4 regions of the Planococcus sp. RAB007_Raresut genome follow, and region 1 is predicted to be linked to each of the others. Evidence: riboswitches for the same ligand, from Rfam matches in the RefSeq annotation. Region 1 holds a riboswitch; each other region holds the start of a gene.

Region 1 (5,694 bases):
TCCTTTTTCTTCTTCCAGAAATGCATCGATTTTATCGATCTCGTCTTTAGTCGAAGCAGTGAAGGAATAAACCACGCCGTTTTTCTCGATGCTGCCAATCGTGCTGGAATTCGAATTGCTGTTCCAGAGAGAAGATGCCAGCATTTGAGTCTTTTCAGCAGCTGAGAAGTTTTTAGTCAGCTCTTTAGCTTCCAAGAAAGTATTAGCGGCAGCGAACAGGCCGATCGCCGAACTGAGGTATACAGTCAAAATCAATAAAGCAGCGACTTCCATCCGGCTCTTGAGCCATATTCTTTTAAGATGTCCACTTTGAATTCCATACAGGCTGAAAGCGAGTCCAGCTACACAAAGCACCAGCAGCATGAATGATACAAGAATGCCTAAAACGAGCCCCTGGCTGAATATGAGCCAATAGCTTCCGATACTGAACCCAAGGAATAAAACAGATAAAATTACTACTTTCCACAATACTTTCATGTCTTCCTCTACTTTCCATCTGGATTGTTTTAAAACAAAATTCTGCCGAAAGGAAAAGTAGAGTGTGTCGCTGGATTCAGCTTTGACTTGTATTTTTCGCCTCGGAAAAGGACTATCAAGTTTCTAAAATCAGATTATATACTTGTAAGTTTTCTATATATTAACATTTAAGTGTCCCGGAATATATCTATTTTTAATGTGTATATAGTCCTGACTTAATATCATTGAACATGAAGGCATAATTGACTTAATTAAAGATAAAATGGATTCTATCACCAAAACGATATGATAAAGTTAAGTCAACCAGCTAGAAAGCTTTAAGGAGGAAATGAAATGGGCCTATTAACTGGCAAACTCGCCATTGTAACAGGTGCGAGCCGCTTGAACGGCATCGGAGCTGCAATCTGCAAGGAACTGGCGGAGAATGGCTGCAATATCTTCTTCACCTACTGGACAGCGTATGACAACAGTATGCCATGGAAAATTGAAGCGGACGAACCGGCCCAGTTGAAAGAGGAATTGAAGCGGTTCGGCGTGAAAGTGACGTCTTTGGAAGTGGATCTGTCACAAGCGGCAGAACTGGAATCGTTGCTTAAACAGGTGGAAAGCGAGCTCGGTCAAGCTGATATATTGGTGAACAACGCTGCTTATTCGACGGATACCGATTATTCCACTTTGACCATCGAAGAGCTGGATCGGCATTACCGTGTGAATGTGCTTGCTACGACTATGCTGAGCAGCGGTTTTGCCAAACGCTTTACGAAAAAATCAGGGGGACGGATTATCAATCTCACGTCAGGACAGTTCAAAGGCCCGATGCCGGGTGAACTGGCTTATGCCACGACGAAAGGCGCGGTTGACGCATTGACAATCACCTTGTCAGCGGAAGTTGCACCGCTTGGAATCACCGTCAATGCGGTGAATCCTGGACCGACTGACAGCGGATGGATGACATCCGAAATACAAGATGCGCTGCAGCCTCGATTCCCATTCGGACGTCCAGGTGAACCGAAAGACGCGGCGATATTGGTGAAGTTCCTGGCAAGTGACGATGCAGCGTGGATTACGGGTCAGATCATCCATTCGGAAGGCGGTTTTACACGCTAAAGCCCAAAGATTGTTTGAAGATGACAATCAAAAAGGAAAGCCCCGATCATCCATCGGGGCTTTCCTTATAAAATTAATCTCATTTCGTAAATTGAATATCTCGGGTCTCCTGAAGTTCAGCGAAATCGCTTAGCAGCTCATTATGGTGGCCGATGATCTGTTCAGCGCTCATCGTCTCTGAATCCCATGTGCCGTGGGCGTCTTTTGCCAGCGTCACATTGAAACCGTGCTTACTGGCACTTTGTGTTGTGGCGTCTATGCAATACTCAGTTTGATTGCCAGCAATGACAAGGTTTTGAATTCCTTTCGATTTCAATTCTTCGAGTAAAGAAGTTTCTTGGAAAGAATCCGGAATTTTTTTCTGGATAATCAGGTCTTCCGCTTGCGGCTGGATCGATTCGTGAATCTGCCAGAAATCTGTGCCTTCCACAAGGCCGGCATCGTTATGCTGTACGTAAATAACAGGCACGCCCGCTGAACGCGCTTTTTGAATCAGCGTTTGAAGATTCTCAAGCAGTTTATCACTTTCATGGACTGGATTGGCAGGGTCGAACATTTCATTTTGGGCATCGATGATCAGCAGGGCCGTATTCGGCATAGGACCGTCTCCTCTTCGTGTATTCTTTTTGTTTTATTCGACAGCTGTGTCCTAAAACCTTCTCGAGCAGTATAAATAAAAAAGAGGTTTGTTTTTCAGTTACCTTATGGTAGGATTTGGGTAACAAATAAATTATGCACTAGGGGAGCCGCTTTTTGGGCTGAGACAAGCATAGCTTGGACCCTTTGAACCTGATCTGGATTATGCCGGCGGAGGGAAGTGGTAATTGCAGGCTTATTGTGATGCAACCACTCTGCACTGCTGTCCATATCTTTGGAAGCTGTGTATTTTTTTGTGCAAAAAAAGGGGGAGAAGCGATGGGGGAAACATGGGGGTTCATCGATTCAGGCCATAACAGCGCCTCATTTAATATGGCTTTGGATGAACTGTTGCTGGAATGGCTGAGCAAAGGGGAAATCGGTCCAACTATCCGATTATACGGCTGGTCGCCGGCGGGAATTTCAGTCGGCCGCTTTCAGGATGCCGATAAAAAAATCGACTTTCAGCAGGCGTCAGCTTACGGAGCGGAAATCGTTCGCAGGCAGACGGGCGGACGCGCTGTGCTTCATGATCAGGAATTGACTTACAGTGTGGTGGTTCCGGAAACGCATCCGGCCATGCCGCGTTCTGTAAAAGAAGCTTATCTGGTCATTTCAAAAGGTTTATTGGAAGGATTCAAGGAACTTGGCATTGAAGCGGAGTTTGCGATACCCGAAACGTCGATGGAGAAAACGGATTCAGCTGTTTGCTTTGATAAGTCTTCCTGGTACGAGCTGTTGGTTGATGGGAAAAAGGCAGCGGGCAGTGCCCAGATGAGAAGAAAAGGCATCATCCTGCAGCATGGGTCAATTCCGATTGAAATTGACAGCGTGAAGTTATTCGATTTATTCACTTACCCTTCACTTGAAATAAAACAGCGCGCAAGGGATGCGTTCAAGGATAAGGCCATCTCCATCAACACGGCGACTGGAAAATCGGTTGATTTTGATAGAGTGAAGGCTGCTTTTAAACAGGGATTCGAAAAAGGGCTTGGCGTTAAATTGGAACCGCTTACGCTGTCGGATAAGAGATTGATCGAAATCAATCAGCTGGCGGAAACGAAGTATAAAAATCTTGATTGGAGTTACTCAACTAAAAATTAGGAGGAGTTTAAATGTCAAAACAAGAAGAATACATACGGAAACCGGATTGGCTGAAGGTGAAAATCAATACGAATGAATCGTTTACAGGACTAAAGAAATTGATGCGTGAGAAAAAGCTCAACACGGTATGTGAAGAAGCGAGATGCCCGAACATCCACGAATGCTGGAGTGAACGAAAAACCGCTACTTTCATGATTCTCGGAGATACCTGCACGAGAGGATGCCGCTTCTGTGCGGTCAAAACAGGATTGCCGAATGAACTTGATCTGGGCGAACCGGAACGCGTGGCGGAATCTGTAGAAATTATGGGTTTGAAGCATGTCGTGGTGACAGCGGTTGCCCGGGATGATCTGAAAGACGGCGGTGCCGCTGTTTTTGCTGAGACGGTGCGTGCCATCCGCAGAAGGATGCCGGCAACGACCGTGGAAATCCTGCCATCCGATATGAAAGGCGATTACGAAAGCCTCCATACGTTGATGGACAGTGCACCGGATATTTTCAACCATAATATCGAAACCGTCAGACGCCTGACGAAGCGGGTGCGTGCCCGGGCGATGTATGACCGGTCACTTCAATTGCTGGAGCGGGTTAAGGAAATTGCGCCGAACACACCAACGAAATCGAGTATCATGGTCGGGCTTGGTGAAACGAAGGAAGAAATCATTGAAACGATGGACGATCTGCGTGCGCACAATGTCGATATCATGGCGATCGGCCAGTACCTGCAGCCGACTAAAAAACATTTAAACGTGGAACGCTATTATCATCCTGATGAATTCGCCGAGCTGAAGGAAATTGCATTGTCGAAAGGCTTCAGCCATTGTGAAGCAGGGCCGATGGTGCGCTCTTCCTATCATGCAGACGAACAGGTCAACGCAACGTCGGCACAGCGCCGCATCAATTACATGAAAGGCTACGAGTCGCAGGGCAAGAAGCTGGAAGTGGAGTCTTTTTGACATGATATAGTGAAAAGCCACCGCCTATGCGGTGGTTTTTTTCTCTCATTTTGTGCTCAGCGCAAATAAAAACTGAGCTGCGCAAATAAATCTCGCTCAGCGCAAATAAATCCGAATCTGCGGAAACAAACCCGCCCTATGACTTACAACAGGGGAGAATATCCTTTAATCACCTATAAAAAAGTAAAAAATTCACCACAAACAGAAAAAAAGACCACCGTAATCGGTGATCTTTCCAATTTTCCCACTTAATTTTACGTCAGACCGTCAAGTCGTTCTCGGATTTGATTCGGATGGCATCCTGTAATAATTTCTGGAGAACGGCGGCAAAGACTGCGACGACAAGCGAAGCGAAAATGACGAACAGCCCCATGATGATCGCCGGCGCGTCATCTGCCATTGTCAGCATATAAAGGAATGGCATCTCGATCAAATAGACAATGATGATGGCAATCGCACAGCGTTTGATATTGCGGATGGCTTTTACGGAAAAGGTGGAGAAAGCTTGGTTGCGGTCAATATACCCAAGGAGTTTCAGGGATTGGTACAGCGCAATGAAAAAAGGGATCATCCCGATATACATGCCGATTAGCAGCGGATATTGCAGATTTTCAAGTTCCGGCAAAGCCCAGTATGGGGAATTCGGATCGAATCTGGATAAGCCGTAGATGCACACAGCGAGTACCGGAAGGCCGACGAGAAAGACAGCGGCTTTTAAGACAGCTGTTGAACTTCGTTTCATCTTAAACACCTCATTAAATAATGTTGTTAATGAGATAATACACCATTATTTATTGAATATCAATAAATAATTATCTTAATTTGATGTTTAATTATTGTTCAATTAATTAAAAACTTATAAGTATTTCTGCAGCCCTTTATAAATCTCCACGATTTCATCCTGTTTGATGCGTACGAGTCCACTCGAGGAGGGGGCAACGAATTCTGCGATTCCGGGAATGACAGGATCGCTCTGTTCACCCCAGGGAGCAACACGTTTTTTGCTGTATTGCTGGTACACACCTTTGCCGACGAAGCAGACGGCTGCCGGCTGATAGCGTTGAATTTTCTTTTTCAGCTTTTCTGCCCCGATCCGATATTCATCCTTCGATATCTCTGCCGCCTCTTTGGTAGGGCGGGCTACTATATTCGTCAATCCAAGACCGAGCTCCAGCAGTTTGCTGTTTTCTTCAGGGCGGAATTTCCGCGGCGTCACACCCGCCTGATGTAGGATTTTCCAAAAACGGTTATTCGGATTCGCGTAATGATAGCCGGTTTCGGACGACCGGATACTGGGGTTGAAGCCGACAAACAATATCTTCAAACCCGGTTGTATATGATCAGGAATCGGTTCTAAATGCAATAGGGGATCCTCCTTTAAGTGAATGAGCATGTATTTATCATACCCGATTTG
Region 2 (5,694 bases), on a different contig from region 1:
AGTTCTGGACCGAATTTTTTGAAATGCTCCAAAATGAAATCCGCGCCTTCCTGATAGGAGAACGTCTGGGTGCTCTCTGTTACCGGCGCATCCACGTCATACCAGTCAAGCCCATCTTTTCCGAGCAATTTCGCCTTCTGGTTAAGATAATCGACGAACGGCTGTTTATTTTTAGAAATGGCGCTCCACATGGCATCCAATGTCTGCTGTTTCATGCGGTTGATCTGCAGCGGTTCCTGAAGCGGATTTTCCCAGCCGCGTTTTTTGTATACTTCCAAACGGAATCCAGCGATGGAATTTAAAGTTTTCGCAAAGAAATCTTCTTTTTCTGTCCATGCATCTTCCAGCTTTTCATATGATTCTTTTCTTACTTGAGGATCGGCGTGTGAACTTAAATTGTTCGCTTGTCCAACAGACAGTGTTTTTTTCTGGCCATCAATCGTAATTTTAACTTTAATGTCGCCCACCAGCATATCGTACAGCTGGCTCCAGCCGTGATAGCCGTCCATGCTTAAAGCGGTGATCAGGTTTTCTTCCTTCTCGGAAAGCAATTGCTTTGCCTCATCCCGCCATTCATTTAGAACAAAAGAGAATTCCCGAAGTTTGTCGTCCCCCATCAATTGATTCCAGACAGCATCATCCGTTTTCGTCAGGTCCTGCTGAATTTTCTGCAGAGCCGAGTTGAAGCGCGCGCTCAGGCTGGCAGATTCACTCTGCAGCAGCGACGCTTTTTTATCTTCTGTATTTTGCGCCTGCAAGCAGCCAATAAAAGCGCTCGACTGGCGAAGATGCAGCATCATATCTTTTACTGCCTCAAGTACCTCTGCCACTTGTTGTGCATCACCGGCTTTTTCAGGCACGGAAAAATTATTGGAAAGTTTTTCGAACTCCTCTAATTTGGGTCCTGCTTCATCCATATGTACGCGGAGCTCTTTTGACTCGCTGCCCCCTGGGAACAATACATCCAAATCCCATACTTCCGGAAATTTCACTGTCATGGCTTTTCCTCCTGATAAACTAAATTTTCTAAAAACACTTATCAGTATACCATTTTTCTTCGGTTTACGGAATATTGGCGAAAGCCCACCGGACATAATGACATAATATCGACGATTTCACGGAACTTTTTATCCACTTTAGCTAACAGTTAATTGTTGTCAGAAACAAGGAAAGGTATACTGTTAGCGAGGAGGGATCACAGATGTTCCGTTTGATATTAATGACAATCGCCTTTCTGGCCATCGTTACAGTTAATGCATTAGCCAATATTCTGCCGATCAACGGTCAAACCACAGGAGAAATTTCAAACAGGCTTCCTGTTCTGTTCACCCCTGCCGGTTATGTCTTTTCGATCTGGTCAGTTATATACATACTATTAGCTATCTGGATTGTGGGATTCTGGGTCCGTTATAAGAAAGAGAGAGAACTTCCTTCGACAGCCATCAGTTTATATTTCATCTTAAGCGCTGTAGCAAACATCACCTGGCTGCTGCTTTGGCATTACGAATATTTTGCCTGGTCGATAGCAGCGATGCTTCTCTATCTCGGTTCTCTTATTCTCCTGTATCTTCAATATAATAATAATGAGAGAAAACTTACCGAACGACTTCCGATTTCAGTGAATATGGGTTGGATCAGTGTTGCGACCATTACTAATATCAGTTACGTACTGACTTATTATAATTGGGGAGGCTGGGGCCTTAGCAACGAGCTATGGGCGGTCATCATGCTGACTGTTGCGACAGCTCTTGCGCTGCATGTCCGTTTCCATCACTCCGATATCCCTTTCACTTTAGTATTTGTCTGGGCATTCATCGGCATTGCAGTCAAACATGGATTGGATGAAATGCTCGTTACAACAGCCTCCTTATTCCTGAGCGGGGTGATCATTACAGGAATCCTTCTTATCAAGAAAAAGTGATGATGCCTTATGAGAAATGGTTTCCATTAAAAAAAGCCTGCGCTATGCAGGCTTTTTTCTATTCTTCTAATTTAGTCAATAAAATCGGTTCACCTTTTGTCACCAGGACTGTATGTTCAATTTGAGCGACCAGAGACTGATCTGGCGTAATGAACGTCCAGCCGTCGCCAGATTCAATAATATGTTCCGCTTTCTGTGAGATAAAAGGTTCGACAGCGAGGACCATTCCTTCTTTAAGGATTGTCGTTTCCCATGCATCATAATAATTCAGGATATGCTGAGGAGCTTCATGCAGTGATTTACCAATGCCGTGGCCTGTCAGGTTTTTGATGACGAACAAGCCTTGCTCTTTCGCTTCCCGTTCAACTGCTTTACCGATCTGATTTAATTTTGAACCTGCTTTGACTTTAGTCATCGCCCGTTCGAATGCTTTTTCAGCCGCTTCGCATATCTTCTCTTTTTCAGGATGGCCATCTCCTACTACAAAAGAAATTCCCGTATCGGAAAAATAACCCTCATAAGAGCCGGATACATCAATATTGACGATGTCCCCTTCTTTGATAACACGTTTTCCGGGAATGCCGTGTGCAACTTCTTCATTCACACTGATGCAAGTATATCCTGGAAAATCATATTCGGATTTTGGACCCGAAACGCCGCCGAGTTCTTCGAACAACCGTCCGCCCAACTCATCAATTTCCTTTGTAGTCACGCCAGGCTTGGTCGCAGCTCTCATCTCCTCACGGATTTTCGCTACCATTTGTCCTGCTTTTTTTAACATTTCAATATCTTTTTCATTAGTTGCAATCATCAAATACCCTTCTTTCAAGCTTTTCTATTCAAGAATTATAACACAAAAGAAAAGCGACAGGGGCCGCTGGAGTCTGGACAAAGAAAAGAAGACTATCATAAGATAGCCTTCTTGTTTTATTCTTTCACATCAATCAATCTTGGAGCTGCTATGAACAGAATGGAACAGACAAATGCTGTCAGCAGGAACGCCGGCACCATATAAGTGGCGTTGTACACAAACGAGTAAATATAAACATTGCCCGTGGCGAATTCACTGAAGAACCAGATTCCCACAATGACATGGATGATATAGCGCAGAAATGCGCCGATCAAAGCTCCTGCTACAATCGATGAAACCGCTTTGCCACGCGAGCCATTCCGTAAATTCTTAAGATAAGCGGATCTCATTATACCGGCAACCCCTACACTCGCAAAAGCGACCAAGTAATCGAGCGTCACTTGTGTAAAAGCGAAACCGAATGAGAGAGGCACGATATAGACACGGCCCGTAACAAGCTGGAGCAGGCCAACTGTGAGACCGGTCAGAATACCGGCGCCCATTCCACGGCGGAACGCCATCAGGATGATCGGAATCATCACCAGACTGACCGATCCACCTTGAGGCATGCTGAACGCGATAAAGTCCAGGACAAATCCAAGGGCTCCGAAAATCGCAATTTCGAGCATCAATAATAATTTTTTATTTCTCATGATTTCCTCCCATGTGTTTGCACATCACCAGAAGGGCCGCCAATAAAAACCATACGAAAAGCGGCGCCAGGATAGACCCTGACGCCGCATAAGGGCAGGTTTCCATCCACATCCCTGCGCAAGTATTAACTTACAGGTTCAAAGGGTAAGAACGGTTCCGTTCACTCTCAGCAAAAGCTCCCCTTGTGGTGTATACAGTTATTTTCGTAACACCTGTATTGTAACGGACATAAAGATGGGATGCAAGTTCGTTTCATCTGGACACATTAGGGTATTGAGAAAGTAAATGTTGCAGAAAGGCGGTGAAGGCAGCAGAAATTGCTGCTGTGCTTATATGATCGAATTATTGAAGGATTTAATCAAAATCAAAAGCGATACTAAAGAAGGCGCCAATGACGCTCTTCTTTTTTGCGCCCGCTGGCTTGAAGAACATGGTGAAAAGGTCGAAGTCCATGACAATAAAGGATATTTGATGCTCACTGCCCAAAAAGGCCAAGGCTCAGAAAAATTGGTATGGAACGGACACGTCGATGTTGTCCCCGGCCATGAAGAACAGTTTACACCGATGGAGGAGCTTGGCCGCTTGTATGGCCGCGGTTCCGCGGATATGAAGGCTGGCGTAGCCGCCATGATGCAGGCATTCATCGAACTTGATGCTGAAAAATTAAATCGTGAAGTCCATCTCCATATCGTCACAGATGAAGAAATTGGCGGGCATAACACTTCTGAATGGCTGGTCTCCCAAGGGCACAGCGGCAATTTTGTCATTTGCGGTGAGCCGACAGGATTGAAAGTCGGGCTGCAGTCAAAAGGCATCTTGCACATGGATATGGTTTTCAAAGGAAAGCCAGCACACGGCAGCCGTCCATGGGAAGGCATTAATGCCATCGAACAGGCGATGAAATATCATATGGCGATGACTGAACTTCCTTTCCGCAAGGAGTCGACTGAGTATTATGAGCAGCCTTCCGTCAATCTTGCCATCATCAATGCCGGCAAGCGCTATAATATGGTTCCGGAGCTTTGTGAAATGTCCTATGATATCCGTTTTATGCCGGGTCAGGACCCTAAAGAAATAACGCGGCAAATGGTGGAACTCGGCGAGACACTTAATATCGACTTTGACTACAAGTCCAGTTCTTCCACTACACCTGCACTGACAACGACAGCTGAAAACCCTTATATTCAGACGTTGCAGGAAAGCATACGCAGCAATACAGGCAATGAACCTGTGCTTTTCGGTCAGCACGGCGCTGCCGATACTCGCTATTATGCCGCGGTCAACGGTGGCGAAGGGGCGATCGAGTTTGGTCCGACTGGCGATGACTGGCACGGCAACGCTGAATACGTTGAAATCTCAAGTGTCCATGAGTACAAAGATATTCTTGTGTCCCATGCCTTAAGTTAAGCGCCATGTTTAAGGATGCCCTAAAAAGGGCATTTAAATAGTATCTATAAAACGAATGGAGCGATAAATATGGCAGTAGGAAGATTATTGAGAACCGCAATTAAATACGGTCCTATAGCTTATCCGGTTATCCGTAAATTCATGAATAAAAAGAAAGCCAAAGGCAACGCACAAACAAATACCAGCCAGTATAAAACAAAACAGACAAAACGATAATAAAAATCCCGCTTCCATCAATTTGGAAGCGGGATTTTTGCTATCTTATATAATTGGCAAGATTGTTCTTATAGCTAAATAATCCGATTGGAGACTTGGAAGCAGTTGCGCCGATTGATCATCTTCCGCTGGCTGTTCGACATCGATTTCCGTTGATGCCTCTTCTTCGGCATCCGGCTGAAGACTTTCATCCGCCTGCTCCTCCTGCCCCTGCAGAATTTCTTCAAAGCTTACAGGATTCAGCGGAGGCAGCTCCCTATTTTCTATCGTCCAGCCATTTCGGTATTCAGCCAAAAATTCATTGGCCATTGCTTGGTAACCTTCTAAATTCGGGTGGACATCCCCCGGATTCGGAACTTTCGATGTCGCATTTTCTCCGAACGCCTCATCGACTGAAACAAAAATCGCACCGGCTTTTTCAGCTTCATTTTCCAAAATTCTATTCAAGATTTCCAATTGTTCAGCTATGCCTTCTTTCTGCGACTCACGGGCATGCGGATAGGCGAAATAATAACCCATTACATAGACATCCGCGTTCGGCGCAGATTCATTCAGCGTTTTCAAAATATCTGCGATATTTTTTCTGGCTTTATTCAATGCGAAATCAGATTGGATGCGCTGAAACTGAAGGGAACCATCGGCGGGA
Region 3 (5,694 bases), on a different contig from region 1:
TAGTTTGGCATATGGCACTGCGATAAGTGATGCGATGATGCCGGTGCCGATGATTTCGCCCACTGCCGCCAATCCAATGCGGCCAGACATCTTATATAGTACACCCGCAAACAATGCTCCGATCATGCCGCCAGGAAACGCCAATAGCGATCCGGTGCCTGTCAGCACCCGCACGACCCCTGTCACAAAGGCTATCGTTACGGCAGGGATTGGTCCGAAAAGCACAGCCGCGATGACATTGATGGCGTGCTGAATCGGATAGGCGCGTGCGATTCCTGCCGGGAACGATACAAACGCCGAACCTGCGACTGCCAGTGCTACGAACATTGACATTACGACAAGCTTTTTTGTGTTCATATCAACACCCCTTTAGATGAATCTTTGAAATGCGCGATTTGCAAAGCGATATCGTCAGCCCCCGACAGTGCCGAAATGACGGCAACACCGCATGCGCCCGCCTGCCAAACTGCCGGCGCATTTTGCGGCGTGATGCCACCGATTCCAAAAACAGGCGTCAGCGGAAAATGCCTGGTGACTTCTTTGATGCCTGCAGTGCCTGCCGGCCGTTTCGCATCCGATTTCGACTGCGTGCCGTAAACCGGACCCATGCCGAGGTAATCCGCACCGGCATCGATAGCAATTTTTGCTTCTTCGAGTGAATGTACAGAAACACCGAGCATCTTTTCCTTCCCGATCAACGCCCGCGCCTGTCCACAATCCATATCTTCCTGTCCGATATGAATTCCGTCAGCACCGACTGCTAACGCCAATTCAACGTCATCATTGATTAAAAAAGGAACTTGGTAAATGACGCATAAATCCCGGCACTTTTCCGCGAACTCCAGCAAATCCTGCCCCTGCAAAGCTCCCATTCCTTTTTCACGAAGCTGGAAATGGGTGATGCCTCCCTTTAAAGCTCCTTCCAACACTTTTAAAGGGTCTTTTCCTGAAGCATTCTGCGTGCCCATGATGAAATAAACAGAGGGTTTATTGAACAAATTGCACATCCCCTTCCGTTGCAAATTGGCGGAAAGCGGCGTGGTTTGTCGGACCGTGCCCCGCACCGATATGCAATTGATGTGTAAGAGCCGACTGGATAAACCGTTTCGCCGTCACCAAAGCTTCCGGCAAAGTTTGCCCTTTAGCCAGTTCAGCTGTTAAAGCGGCTGAGAATGTACAGCCCGTGCCGTGTGTCTGCTGCGTATGGATGCGCGCAGAGCGCAATACAAATGATTCACCGGTTTGATCGAGACAATAATCTTCCGCAATCAACGGATTATCAGCATGTCCCCCTTTGATGACGACTGCTTTCGCGCCAAAAGCGAGAATCTGTTCAGCCGCTCTTTTCCGGTCTGCTGCACCATGGATTTCCATGCCGCTCAGCATTTCCGCTTCCGGGATATTCGGTGTGATGACCGCTGCCAATGGCAATAATAATGTCCGCATCGCCTCGAGCGCTTCTCCCTGCAGCAACGTTGCCCCGCCTTTTGCGATCATCACCGGATCCACGACGAGGTTATGCCAGCCGTGCCGTTCGATTCCCGCCGCCGTTTCAGCGATGATTTCAGCGTCGAAGAGCATCCCCGTTTTCACGGCCGCAATGGCAAAATCCGCTCCGATTGCATCAAGCTGTGCTTTTACTGCGCCAGCAGGCATGGGATAGACCCCATACACGCCGCATGTATTCTGCGCCGTTACCGCTGTAATAGCCGATGTCCCGAAAACACCGAGTTCCTGAAATGTCTTGATATCCGCCTGGATACCCGCTCCACCGCCGGAATCCGAACCTGCAATCGTCAATACCTGCTTGATCGCTGCCACAGCACATCCACTCCTTCCTCTTTTTCAAAGCCGAAGCTGTTTTCTTCAATTTCCATGCCGAATAAAACATCCAGGAATGTGTCGCGGAAACTGCCGGGTCCTTCCGAAGTGGCTGCTGCCTTTTCACCGGCCGCACCGTAAAACTTGAGAGCTTCAATCGCAGCAGCTGTTGGATCATCAGATGACACTGCCGTGAAAGCGGCAGTGACAGCACTGAGCAGGCACCCCATGCCGGTTACAGAACTCATCATCCGGTCGCCGCCTGCAATTTTTTCCACCCGCGAACCGTTGGCCACGATATCGGTCTCGCCTGTCACTGCCACAACCAAACTATATTCTTTAGCTACTCGGGTCGCCAGTTCCTCCAGATCGATATTGCCCGAACCGGCATCGACGCCTTTAGACGACCATTCCACACCGCCGATTGCAGCCAGTTCACCCGCATTGCAGCGCAGCACCTGGACATCGATTTCCGTTAAAATCTTCTGGACGGCTTCTCTCCGAAAAGTGGTCGCTCCTGCTCCCACCGGATCTAGAATAACCGGGATTTTTTCCTTATTCGCTCTTTTCCCGGCAAGCATCATGCTTTCCAGTGTGTCTTTATTCAAGGTTCCAATATTCAATGACAATGCGCGGGAAATGGCGACCAGTTCCTCCACTTCTTCTTGTGCTTCGCCCATGATCGGCGAAGCGCCGATTGCCAGCAGCCCGTTCGCCTGGAAATTCGATACGACGTGATTCGTGATGCAATGGATGATCGGATTTTCGCTGCGGATTTTATTGATCATATCCTACACCTTCCTTTACTTGCGCCGGCAATTCCCACGTCTCCATCGTCCAGGCCTGCTGCCAGAAATTCCATTCGTAATAGCTGCTGCGACGGAAGCGGTCCTTCAGTTCCTGCCGCCGCTCGGCCGACAGCCCTTCCGCCAAACGGTCCATGCGCTCAATCTGCTCCTGCACCAATTCCCCGAACCACTCCGAACCATAAGTCTCGATCCACCGGTCGTAAATCGGATGATCAGGCTCGGCATTTTTCAAGCGCTCCCCGATTTCATAATAAAGCCAGTAGCAAGGCAGAATCGTCGAGACCACATCCGCCAGATCCCCTTCCATCGCGCGGTACATATGCGACACATAAGCATAGGCACTCGGAGACGGTTCAAATTTTTTCCAATCTTCCTCTGTTACCCCGAGCATGCCCATGAATGATTCATGAAGCGCCATTTCCGCCGCGCACGTCTGCTCTGAATGATGCGCAAAGCTTTTCGTCGTGGCGAGGTCCGGCGCTTTGAGTGCACCGACCGCCTGCATCTTCGCAAAATTCGTCAGATAATAAGCGTCCTGCATAACGTAATAGCGGAATATCTCCACCGGCAAACTGCCGTCCGCAATCCCTCTCACAAACGGATGATCAAAACTCGCCTGCCATAACCCCTCGCACTCTTGCCGCACTTCCTGTGTAAATTTCATCTTCTCCAGCCCCTTTCAGGCAAAATAAAATACCGCTTTCCAGTAAAGGAAAGCGGCAATCATATACGCAAAGGAATAGAGAAATCCGGCATACGCTCGCCCACTTCCCTCCGCTGGTATGATCCAGATCAGGTTCAAAGGGTCCGAGCATTGCTCGTCTCAGCCGGTAACCGGCTCCCCCAGTGGTGCATGTATTCAGTTGTTCTTCAGTTGTTCTTCAGTTGTTCCCTCAAAGATTATCACATAGTCAGAAAAATCACAAATATATTTTTGAATGGAATAAAAATGATAAATTAACGAAACTGATTAATTTCCAAATCGTAAATAATAGAAAAAGAATATTTATTCTCTTATCAATATGTGAAAGGAAGTGAATAAAATGTATTTTCCTTCGAAAAAAGATGTGTGGATGTCGATTATACTTTGGGTGGGTTCAATACTCTTTATTGTTCCTCCAGTTTTTTTCCCGGACTTTGGAGTTTGGATGACTCCAGATTTTCTGGATAAGCAATGGATTAAAATTATTATTTTATTTCCAATTGGTTTTTGTCTCATGTGGATATGGTTTAGGACGGGATATACAATTCAAGATAAATTTCTTAAAATTCAATACGGTCCTTTTAAGCGGGAAATCGAAATAGATGGTCTCCATAGTGTAAGAGAGACTAAAAACCCCTTTACAGATCCTGCTTTGTCTATGGATAAAATAGAAATTAATTATGGAAGATTTAACACCATAGGGGTTTCACCCAAAAATAAAATTGAATTTATATCACAATTAAGAAAGCAAAATCCGAATATAAAAATTGATAGCAATTTTAAAGGTAGTAAGAAGAAATAATTTAACTTATTATAAATTAATTTAAAAATCCTTTAACAAGCCTGCTAATCGACTGTTCGAAAGAATGCACTTTCTATTTGTGCGGTTTCCGATACCGTATTGATATGTAAACTGATTCAATGAAGAATAGTAAGTCCTTTGTTTCTATTTGTAAAATTTGGCTACGTTAAAGTTTATTGTTGTTATAAAATAAAAAATTTGAACTTCCATTTAGCAATAATGTTTTATTCCGCTAAAACACTCGAAGCAAAATATGGCTTATAGCATATCCATAAAAGATAATACATGTTCTTTTACTTTTTCTTTCTCTTCCTTCGTCATATCATATAATTTAAATTTTTCCATACTTTCATTGGGAATTAGGATTGTTGATGGTTCCTTAATTTCTTCCTTACGTTCTTCACTGTCTTCGGCTTTGGTAATATGAGATTTATCAAATCTTGAATGGATGATTTCCGTTCGTATATAATTTCCTTCTGTATCATAAAAGTCTTCAATCGCTTTAATATCTGTTTCCACATGATTTTCACTTGCTTCTGTATTGGTAATTGCATTTACTTTCTTGTAACCCGTCATTTCGGAAAAACCTTCAGCGTTTTCTTCCAATATTTCAATAACGTATACCTCAATATGTTGAGCTTTCTCCACATTACCGCACGCACCTAAGATAAAAACGGATGCCAGCGATAAACCAAATACTAAAATAATCCTCTTCAATTTTGCGCCCCCTTTATTATGAAACTTTACCGCAAAGATGAATATCCTTATTAAAGATTTCCGCCACGTTAGTTGAATAAGCCACAGATAGATTCTTAACTCCTAATTTAAATATACTTAAAATTAGAATTAATAGAAAGACAATTCTGGAAATAAAACCGTTCGCAAAAGTACACGTTTACGAACGCTTCTAAAACAACGAAAAAATAGAAAAAGAACGTTCGTAAACATATCAAATAACTTTACGAACGTTCACTGATTTGCAGACACTTTTAAGAAAGTGTTAAGGGAAAAACCCCAACATTTTCGCCCATGAAAAAACACCCCGCCAAAAGGCAGGGTGCATCGATATTTGCGGCGTCCAAGCCACGCTCCACAACGTGTTCCTCTAGGGAATGCTTGTCCGTCTTACGCAAATGAGCTCATCGCGTCTCTAACAATAAGCCCTAAACAGTAATAAGTCAATGCATTTCGCTCATAGCGAGGCGTATTGGGCAGCCGTGATCCGATACAGCACATGTCTTTTCAACGGGCTGTCTTCTTCCAGTTTCGGGTGGTCGAATTCGCCCGCTTTTTTCATGCCAATCCGCTGCATGACCGTTTCGGATGGATGGTTGAGGGTCGCTGTAAATGATACAATTTCGTTCAAGCCCAAAACACCAAATGCGTAATTCAGACAGGCTTTCGCCCCTTCTGACGCATAGCCCTGTTTCCAGAATTTATTGTCCAGCCGCCAGCCGATTTCAACGGCACCTTGGAAGCCGGCGTCAAAGCCGACTTCAAGCAATCCGATAAAGCCGATGAACGCACCGTCTTCCTTGCGTTCGACTGCCCAGATTCCA
Region 4 (5,694 bases), on a different contig from region 1:
GGTTAAGACAATCAATCAAAAAGAGCAGCGGCTACATAATGCCGCTGCTCTTTCTTATATCATTATCTTTTCTGTTTATCTTAATTAACCGCCTGCTTCTTCTCATTCAATTCAGCAGACAGCTCTTCGAACCATTCTTTATCACCAGTCGCCAAAGCCAAGTCGATCAAAAACTCGAGCTCGCCGGCATTCTTGGTTACGGCCGTCGGAATGACTTCCACTTGAGTGAAATGCATCGGAATCGTTTTGCCGATCAGCTCTTCGTTATCACTTTCAGCGACAACTACATGCACAGCTTCCTGCTCCAAACTCATTGAATCAACAAAACCGATGATCATTTCACCGTGGCGGGAAATGCCTTTTACCCAGTCGTTATTCTTTAAAATCGCTTTATATTTATTCGTCATAGGTTTACACCTCTTCTAGTAGTATTAGCAGAAACCGCCTGGTCCACAAGCCATTCCTTCAAACAAGACTTTAGGTTTTTGTTTCTGCAGTTCTTCGTCGATCAGCTGTTCGAGTGTCTCTTTCGTATGGATGCCGGCGATTTTAGTATCCCCGATCACGAATGTGGGTACAGCCGTTATATCAGCCTCTTCATATGAGTGCTCAAGTGCCTGCTGGTGAGCTTCTTTGTACTTACGGGACTCAAGTGCTTCACGGTATTCTTTTTCATCCAAGCCGACTTCCCCTGCCAGTTTCGTCAATACTTCGACATCACCGATATCCTGGCTCTCCTGGAAAAAGGCTTTCAGCATGCGTTCATTATATGCAGTGCCTTTCCCTTTTTCTTTGGCATATTGAAGCCCTTCAAATGCCAAATGGGTATGGGGCTGCGGCGACACATCCGGCAATACAATCTCGATTCCCATCTGTTCAGCCATCGGGTAAACCGACTGCGACCAAGTCTTTTGGAGATAATCGTCTTCCGGGCGCAATGTCGGATTTGGTGCTGGACGCAATTCGAAAGGCATCCACTCAACTTCCACATCTTTTCCTTTGATCGCTTCCTCTAACGGCTGTTCTGCCAGGAAACAAAATGGACAAACATAATCCGAATATACTTTCACTTTTACTGTCATATCAGAAACCATCCTTTCTGCTAACCAGATAGTTATATAATTAAAATCAATCAATTTACATCTGTATATCTTTTCAATAAAGCCCCAATAAATTTGGTGACTAATGGGAATTTTACGCCGGTTTATGCATGAACACAATAAATATGCTCTGATTTCAAGATAATACATAAATCATATTCCTCTATTTAAATACCTTCACCTATGTAATTGGCTGGCAGAATGATATGGAGCAAAACAGCGAAGACTCCCAGGCGATTAAGCGAAGTGCCGAGATCCACTCGGGCGAAGTACAACGAGTCCGAGTTAGCTCGGCGCAAGCCGCCAGGAAAGCGGAGCTGTTTTGCGCAATATCATGTTTCTAAAATACCCTTTACTTCCCCCCTCCCTTCATTTACACTAGAGCCATCGGGACAACCCGAACACAAAAACCGTATACCGTTTTCTGCACTGGGGGTGCTTATTTAGCTGAGATGCGAGCGAAAGCTCCGATCCCTTATGACTCGATCAGGTTAGGACCTGCGTGAGGAAGTGCGGTGACTTTCCGCAAAACGAACTTTTCAGGAGCTAGTATCTCCTTTTAATTTGCATGGAACAGTGGCTGCATCTTCACGGATGCGGCCTTTTTTGTGCACATTTTTAAGGAGGAATATTGTTATGGAACCATTGCAATGCGGCACAAGGCTGATTGTCGGATTTCGCTTCACGCTCAATCCGATGTCTGGCGACTTCATCAAAATCATCAAAGGGGCGCTTAATGAAACAGACACCTCGAATGTCTGGATGCACACGGATGACGTATCCACTGTCATCCGCGGAAAACAGAACCACGTCTTCAATGTTGCGAAAGCCTTGACTTTGCATGCAGCGAAAACCGGCGAACATGTGGCTTTGAATGGCACATTCTCCATCGGCTGCCCGGGAGATACGTCAGGAGATGTCTACCTCAACAAAGATGATCAGTTGTTGAATAGGGATCTCACAAAGCAATATGTATCGTCGCAGTTTGCGCTTTATCCGATGAACAATCCGGATTATATGAGCGTCATTTACCGTGAAGTTGAAAGGGCAAAAGAGCACGGCGTGTGGAACGATTCGATGCATTACGCGAGTGGTATCCACGGCGATATACATGATGTCTTTGCATTCTTTGAAGAATCATTCACTCATGCACGTTCTGTTGAACATCACCATCTCGTCATGACCGTATCGATGAGCATCAACAGCCCTTCTCATGCCAAAGCTGATGGAGGAAAAGCCGATGCTTAAATCGTGGAAACTGAAGGAAATTGTGTTGATGTCCCTGTTTGGAGTCGTATTCGGTATCGTCTACCTGTTATTCATCCACCTCGGCAATATATGGGCAGGGCTGATCGGCCCCATCGCCTATGAATGGATGTTCGGCATCTGGTTTATCGTTTCAATCATCTGTATGCACATTATCCGTAAGCCCGGCACTGCCTTGATTCCCGAAACCATGGCGGCGATCATCGAAGTGATGCTCGGCAATGCGGTTGGTCCCCGCCTTATTCTTTCCGGGATTGTTCAGGGCCTCGGCGCTGAAGCAGCTTTTACTGTGACGCGTTACCGCCACTTTAATATTTTTGTCTTTATGCTTGCAGGCATCGGTGCGGCAGTATTTAGCTTCATCTACGGTTATTTCGTTTCCGGCTATGCGGCGCTTGATCCAGGTTTTGTCGCGTTGATGTTTACGCTTCGCGTTTTGAGCGGAGCAATCATTGCCGGAATTGGCGGCAAATATATCGGCGATGCGCTGCTTGCGACCGGTTCACTTCGCGGCTACGCCATCGCTCGGACACAACCGCGTGATGCAAATGCATGACACTATTTTTGAAATGAATAATGTCAGCTTCCGTTTTCCGGATGACCAATCACCGACACTTTCATCGATCTCTTTTACGATCGAGCGCGGCGAACGTGTTGCCATTTCCGGTCCCAGCGGCTCCGGCAAGTCGACTTTGCTGTATTTATTGAACCGGCTCTATCCTGCCAATTGCGACGGCATTGTGGATGGCGAAATTCACTTATTCAGCAAACCCGCAGATTGTTATTCACCTGGAGAAATCAACCACCGCGTGGCGACTGTTTTCCAGGATCCGGATTCGCAGTTCTGTATGCCGACGGTCGAAGAAGAACTTGCCTTCACTCTTGAAAATTTAAATACCCCGGCAAGCGAAATGGAGGAGCGGATCCGTCATGTCCTGGACATTACCGGCCTCTGCCACCTCCGGCATGTTTCAATTCAAACACTATCCGGCGGAATGAAACAGCGGGTTGCCACTGCCTGTGCATTGGTCATGAATCCCGAAGTCCTGTTGCTTGATGAACCGATATCGCATCTTGATCCCTATACCGGGAAAGAATTCATCCTGTGGCTCGATCAATTGCAAAAGACGTTCAATCTGACAATCATCGCTGTAGAACACAGGTTGGATTACTGGGAAACATTTTTTGACCGTGAAATTAAGATAACGAGCGATGGCAGAATTTCAGAAGACACCATCTTCAAGCCGCACGAGACTTTGCGATACCCGCTCCGGCTCCATTCAATATTGGATGAGACTGTAATATCTGCGACGGGACTTTCAGTAAAGATGAAAGGAAACACTCTGCTCCAGCCGGTTTCATTCCATGCGCAAAAAGGAGAATGCATCGTCATCGCGGGACCAAATGGCAGCGGAAAATCGACATTGGTGAAAGCGATTTGCGGCATTTATAAAAAAGAAGCTGAGAAGTTTTCATCAGACCCTTGTGGCTATGTACCGCAATCACCAGAATTTCTGTTTTTAACTTCAACAGTCTTTGACGAACTGGCTTTTGGCGGAACGTCTTCCAAAATGGAGCTGGATGATTTGATAGAGTCTCTCCGGCTAACAGAAATCAAGGAGCAAAATCCTTTTTCCGTCAGCCATGGCCAAAAACGCCGGGTGGCGATCGGGGCGATGCTTGCGGATAAACGAAATGTGCTGTTTCTAGATGAACCGACTTCAGGTCAGGATGAAAGTGCTTTATTGGAACTGTTCCGTCTCATCGACAGCCAGTTGGACCAGGGAGATACCGTTTTTCTTGTGACGCACGATATGGAGTTCGCCGCCGCAGTCGCTGATTCGGTTGTGCTCTTGAAAGACGGCAGAATGACCGGGAAATTCATTGCCGATAGAGTGTGGCAAGACGAAGAACTGCTTGCAGCCCATAACCTTTTGCCGCCGAAAGGAGTGAAGCTACGTGCGGAATCTTTTGCATGACATGAATCCTGCAATTAAGTTCATCACTATAACAATCGCGATGCTTGGTCTCGCATTTTTCTTCAATCCATGGACACCGTTGCTGTTCTTTTTCAGCATCCTCGTCCTTCAGCTCGTTTTCAGCAGAATCAACTGGAAACTTTGGAGCTTGTTCATGCTTCCTTTTGTGATCGGCGCATTCGGTTATTTGTGGACGACGATTGTCTTTGGTGCTGAAACCGGCGGCACCGTTATCTGGTCGCCGTTCGGCTATGATGTGACGGATGAGCAATTAGCATTGGCCTTATCCTTGGCGTTCCGCGTCCTGGCATTTTCTTCCCTGTCTCTCCTGTTCGCTTTGACGACGGAACCAGTGAAATTCGTCATGAGCCTGATGCAGCAGCTTAAGCTTTCACCCAAACTTGCTTACGGCGTACTGGTCGGCTATCAGTTTTTGCCGGTGCTGAAAGATGAATTCTTTCAGATCCAGCAAGCCCATCGACTACGCGGAGCCACCGTTGAAAAATCCTGGTGGAAACGGGCTCTTGGTGTGCGCAGAGTGATCATCCCGATGCTTGCGGGAGCTGTACGAAAAGCGGAACGCTCCGCATTCGCGATGGAAGCGCGTGGATTTACCGGTGAACCACGTACCGAATTTTACCGGCCCGTTCAAATTGGAAAGTTGGATTTTGTGATGAGTCTTGTAGTTTTAGCTTTGTTTCTGGGAAGCTGTGTATGCGGAGTGTTATGGAGTGGTTGATATGAGGAGCTGTCCGTATATACGGACAGCTCCTTTATTAAGTCCTTATAGCTAATCAAAATTTTTGTTTGTTATTATGATTCCGGTATTACAAAGTAAAAAGTCTTTCCAATATCCGAAGAAGAACAATCGTTCAAACTGTATTCAATGCCCAGGTCAGTATTTTTGCTTGTCATTTCAGTACAAGTTGTACTCTGTGTCCCTTTATCAGAACCCGCATATCCATCTTGTGAGTCATCGTAGGTATAATGTATTTTATTGCCATCATAATTTAAATTATAAAAAACGGGGTCGCCTTCAACAGTATAGAAAGTAATGCGAATTTCATCTGTGACACCGGCGTCGAAATTCTTGGTAAATTCTATAAACTTATCCAAGTTGGTAATCTCTCCAAAAATATCGACAACATCCCCATTTTCTATCGCCTCTTCAGGAGGATAAGGGTTTTCAGGATTATCGACTGCGACTGCAGGAGTATCAGTTCCAGTCGACTGTTGGCACCCGAATAAAAACATCGCGATAAGCAGCGTACCTAACACAGTCAAAAAGCTTTTCATTAAACGCCATCTCCTTCCTTTTAAAGGATCTGTTCTTTATATAAATCTTAACA

What was found. Region 1 has a riboswitch for thiamine pyrophosphate ahead of AC2Q9J_RS13240 (lipoate--protein ligase family protein). Riboswitches for the same ligand answer to the same signal wherever they lie in the genome.
Region 2: linked by a shared signal. The riboswitch ahead of thiT (energy-coupled thiamine transporter ThiT) and the one ahead of AC2Q9J_RS13240 (lipoate--protein ligase family protein) in region 1 are both predicted to bind thiamine pyrophosphate.
Region 3: linked by a shared signal. The riboswitch ahead of tenA (thiaminase II) and the one ahead of AC2Q9J_RS13240 (lipoate--protein ligase family protein) in region 1 are both predicted to bind thiamine pyrophosphate.
Region 4: linked by a shared signal. The riboswitch ahead of AC2Q9J_RS00385 (YkoF family thiamine/hydroxymethylpyrimidine-binding protein) and the one ahead of AC2Q9J_RS13240 (lipoate--protein ligase family protein) in region 1 are both predicted to bind thiamine pyrophosphate.

Annotation. Positions count from the first base shown of each region.
Region 1 covers NZ_JBXYIF010000006.1:93,783-99,476, reverse strand. The annotation lists gene AC2Q9J_RS13255 (hypothetical protein) at 1-477, opposite strand, end outside; gene AC2Q9J_RS13250 (SDR family oxidoreductase) at 811-1,584, shown strand; gene AC2Q9J_RS13245 (cysteine hydrolase family protein) at 1,664-2,182, opposite strand; TPP riboswitch at 2,314-2,417, shown strand; gene AC2Q9J_RS13240 (lipoate--protein ligase family protein) at 2,500-3,324, shown strand; gene lipA (lipoyl synthase) at 3,336-4,280, shown strand; gene AC2Q9J_RS13230 (DUF2975 domain-containing protein) at 4,540-5,022, opposite strand; gene mug (G/U mismatch-specific DNA glycosylase) at 5,137-5,673, opposite strand.
Region 2 covers NZ_JBXYIF010000008.1:40,490-46,183, reverse strand. The annotation lists gene AC2Q9J_RS16020 (M3 family oligoendopeptidase) at 1-998, opposite strand, end outside; gene AC2Q9J_RS16015 (TspO-related membrane protein) at 1,202-1,921, shown strand; gene map (type I methionyl aminopeptidase) at 1,980-2,732, opposite strand; gene thiT (energy-coupled thiamine transporter ThiT) at 2,849-3,424, opposite strand; TPP riboswitch at 3,519-3,618, opposite strand; gene AC2Q9J_RS16000 (M20 family metallopeptidase) at 3,759-4,832, shown strand; gene yxzF (small protein YxzF) at 4,902-5,048, shown strand; gene AC2Q9J_RS15990 (SGNH/GDSL hydrolase family protein) at 5,094-5,694, opposite strand, start outside.
Region 3 covers NZ_JBXYIF010000002.1:62,337-68,030, reverse strand. The annotation lists gene thiW (energy coupling factor transporter S component ThiW) at 1-357, opposite strand, end outside; gene thiE (thiamine phosphate synthase) at 354-998, opposite strand; gene thiD (bifunctional hydroxymethylpyrimidine kinase/phosphomethylpyrimidine kinase) at 988-1,821, opposite strand; gene thiM (hydroxyethylthiazole kinase) at 1,797-2,609, opposite strand; gene tenA (thiaminase II) at 2,599-3,294, opposite strand; TPP riboswitch at 3,383-3,485, opposite strand; gene AC2Q9J_RS04165 (PH domain-containing protein) at 3,674-4,135, shown strand; gene AC2Q9J_RS04160 (hypothetical protein) at 4,394-4,852, opposite strand; gene AC2Q9J_RS04155 (GNAT family N-acetyltransferase) at 5,328-5,694, opposite strand, start outside.
Region 4 covers NZ_JBXYIF010000001.1:83,528-89,221, forward strand. The annotation lists gene AC2Q9J_RS00375 (IDEAL domain-containing protein) at 81-407, opposite strand; gene AC2Q9J_RS00380 (DsbA family oxidoreductase) at 432-1,082, opposite strand; TPP riboswitch at 1,522-1,626, shown strand; gene AC2Q9J_RS00385 (YkoF family thiamine/hydroxymethylpyrimidine-binding protein) at 1,737-2,348, shown strand; gene AC2Q9J_RS00390 (ECF transporter S component) at 2,341-2,922, shown strand; gene AC2Q9J_RS00395 (ABC transporter ATP-binding protein) at 2,909-4,345, shown strand; gene AC2Q9J_RS00400 (energy-coupling factor transporter transmembrane component T family protein) at 4,326-5,084, shown strand; gene AC2Q9J_RS00405 (DUF4362 domain-containing protein) at 5,159-5,641, opposite strand.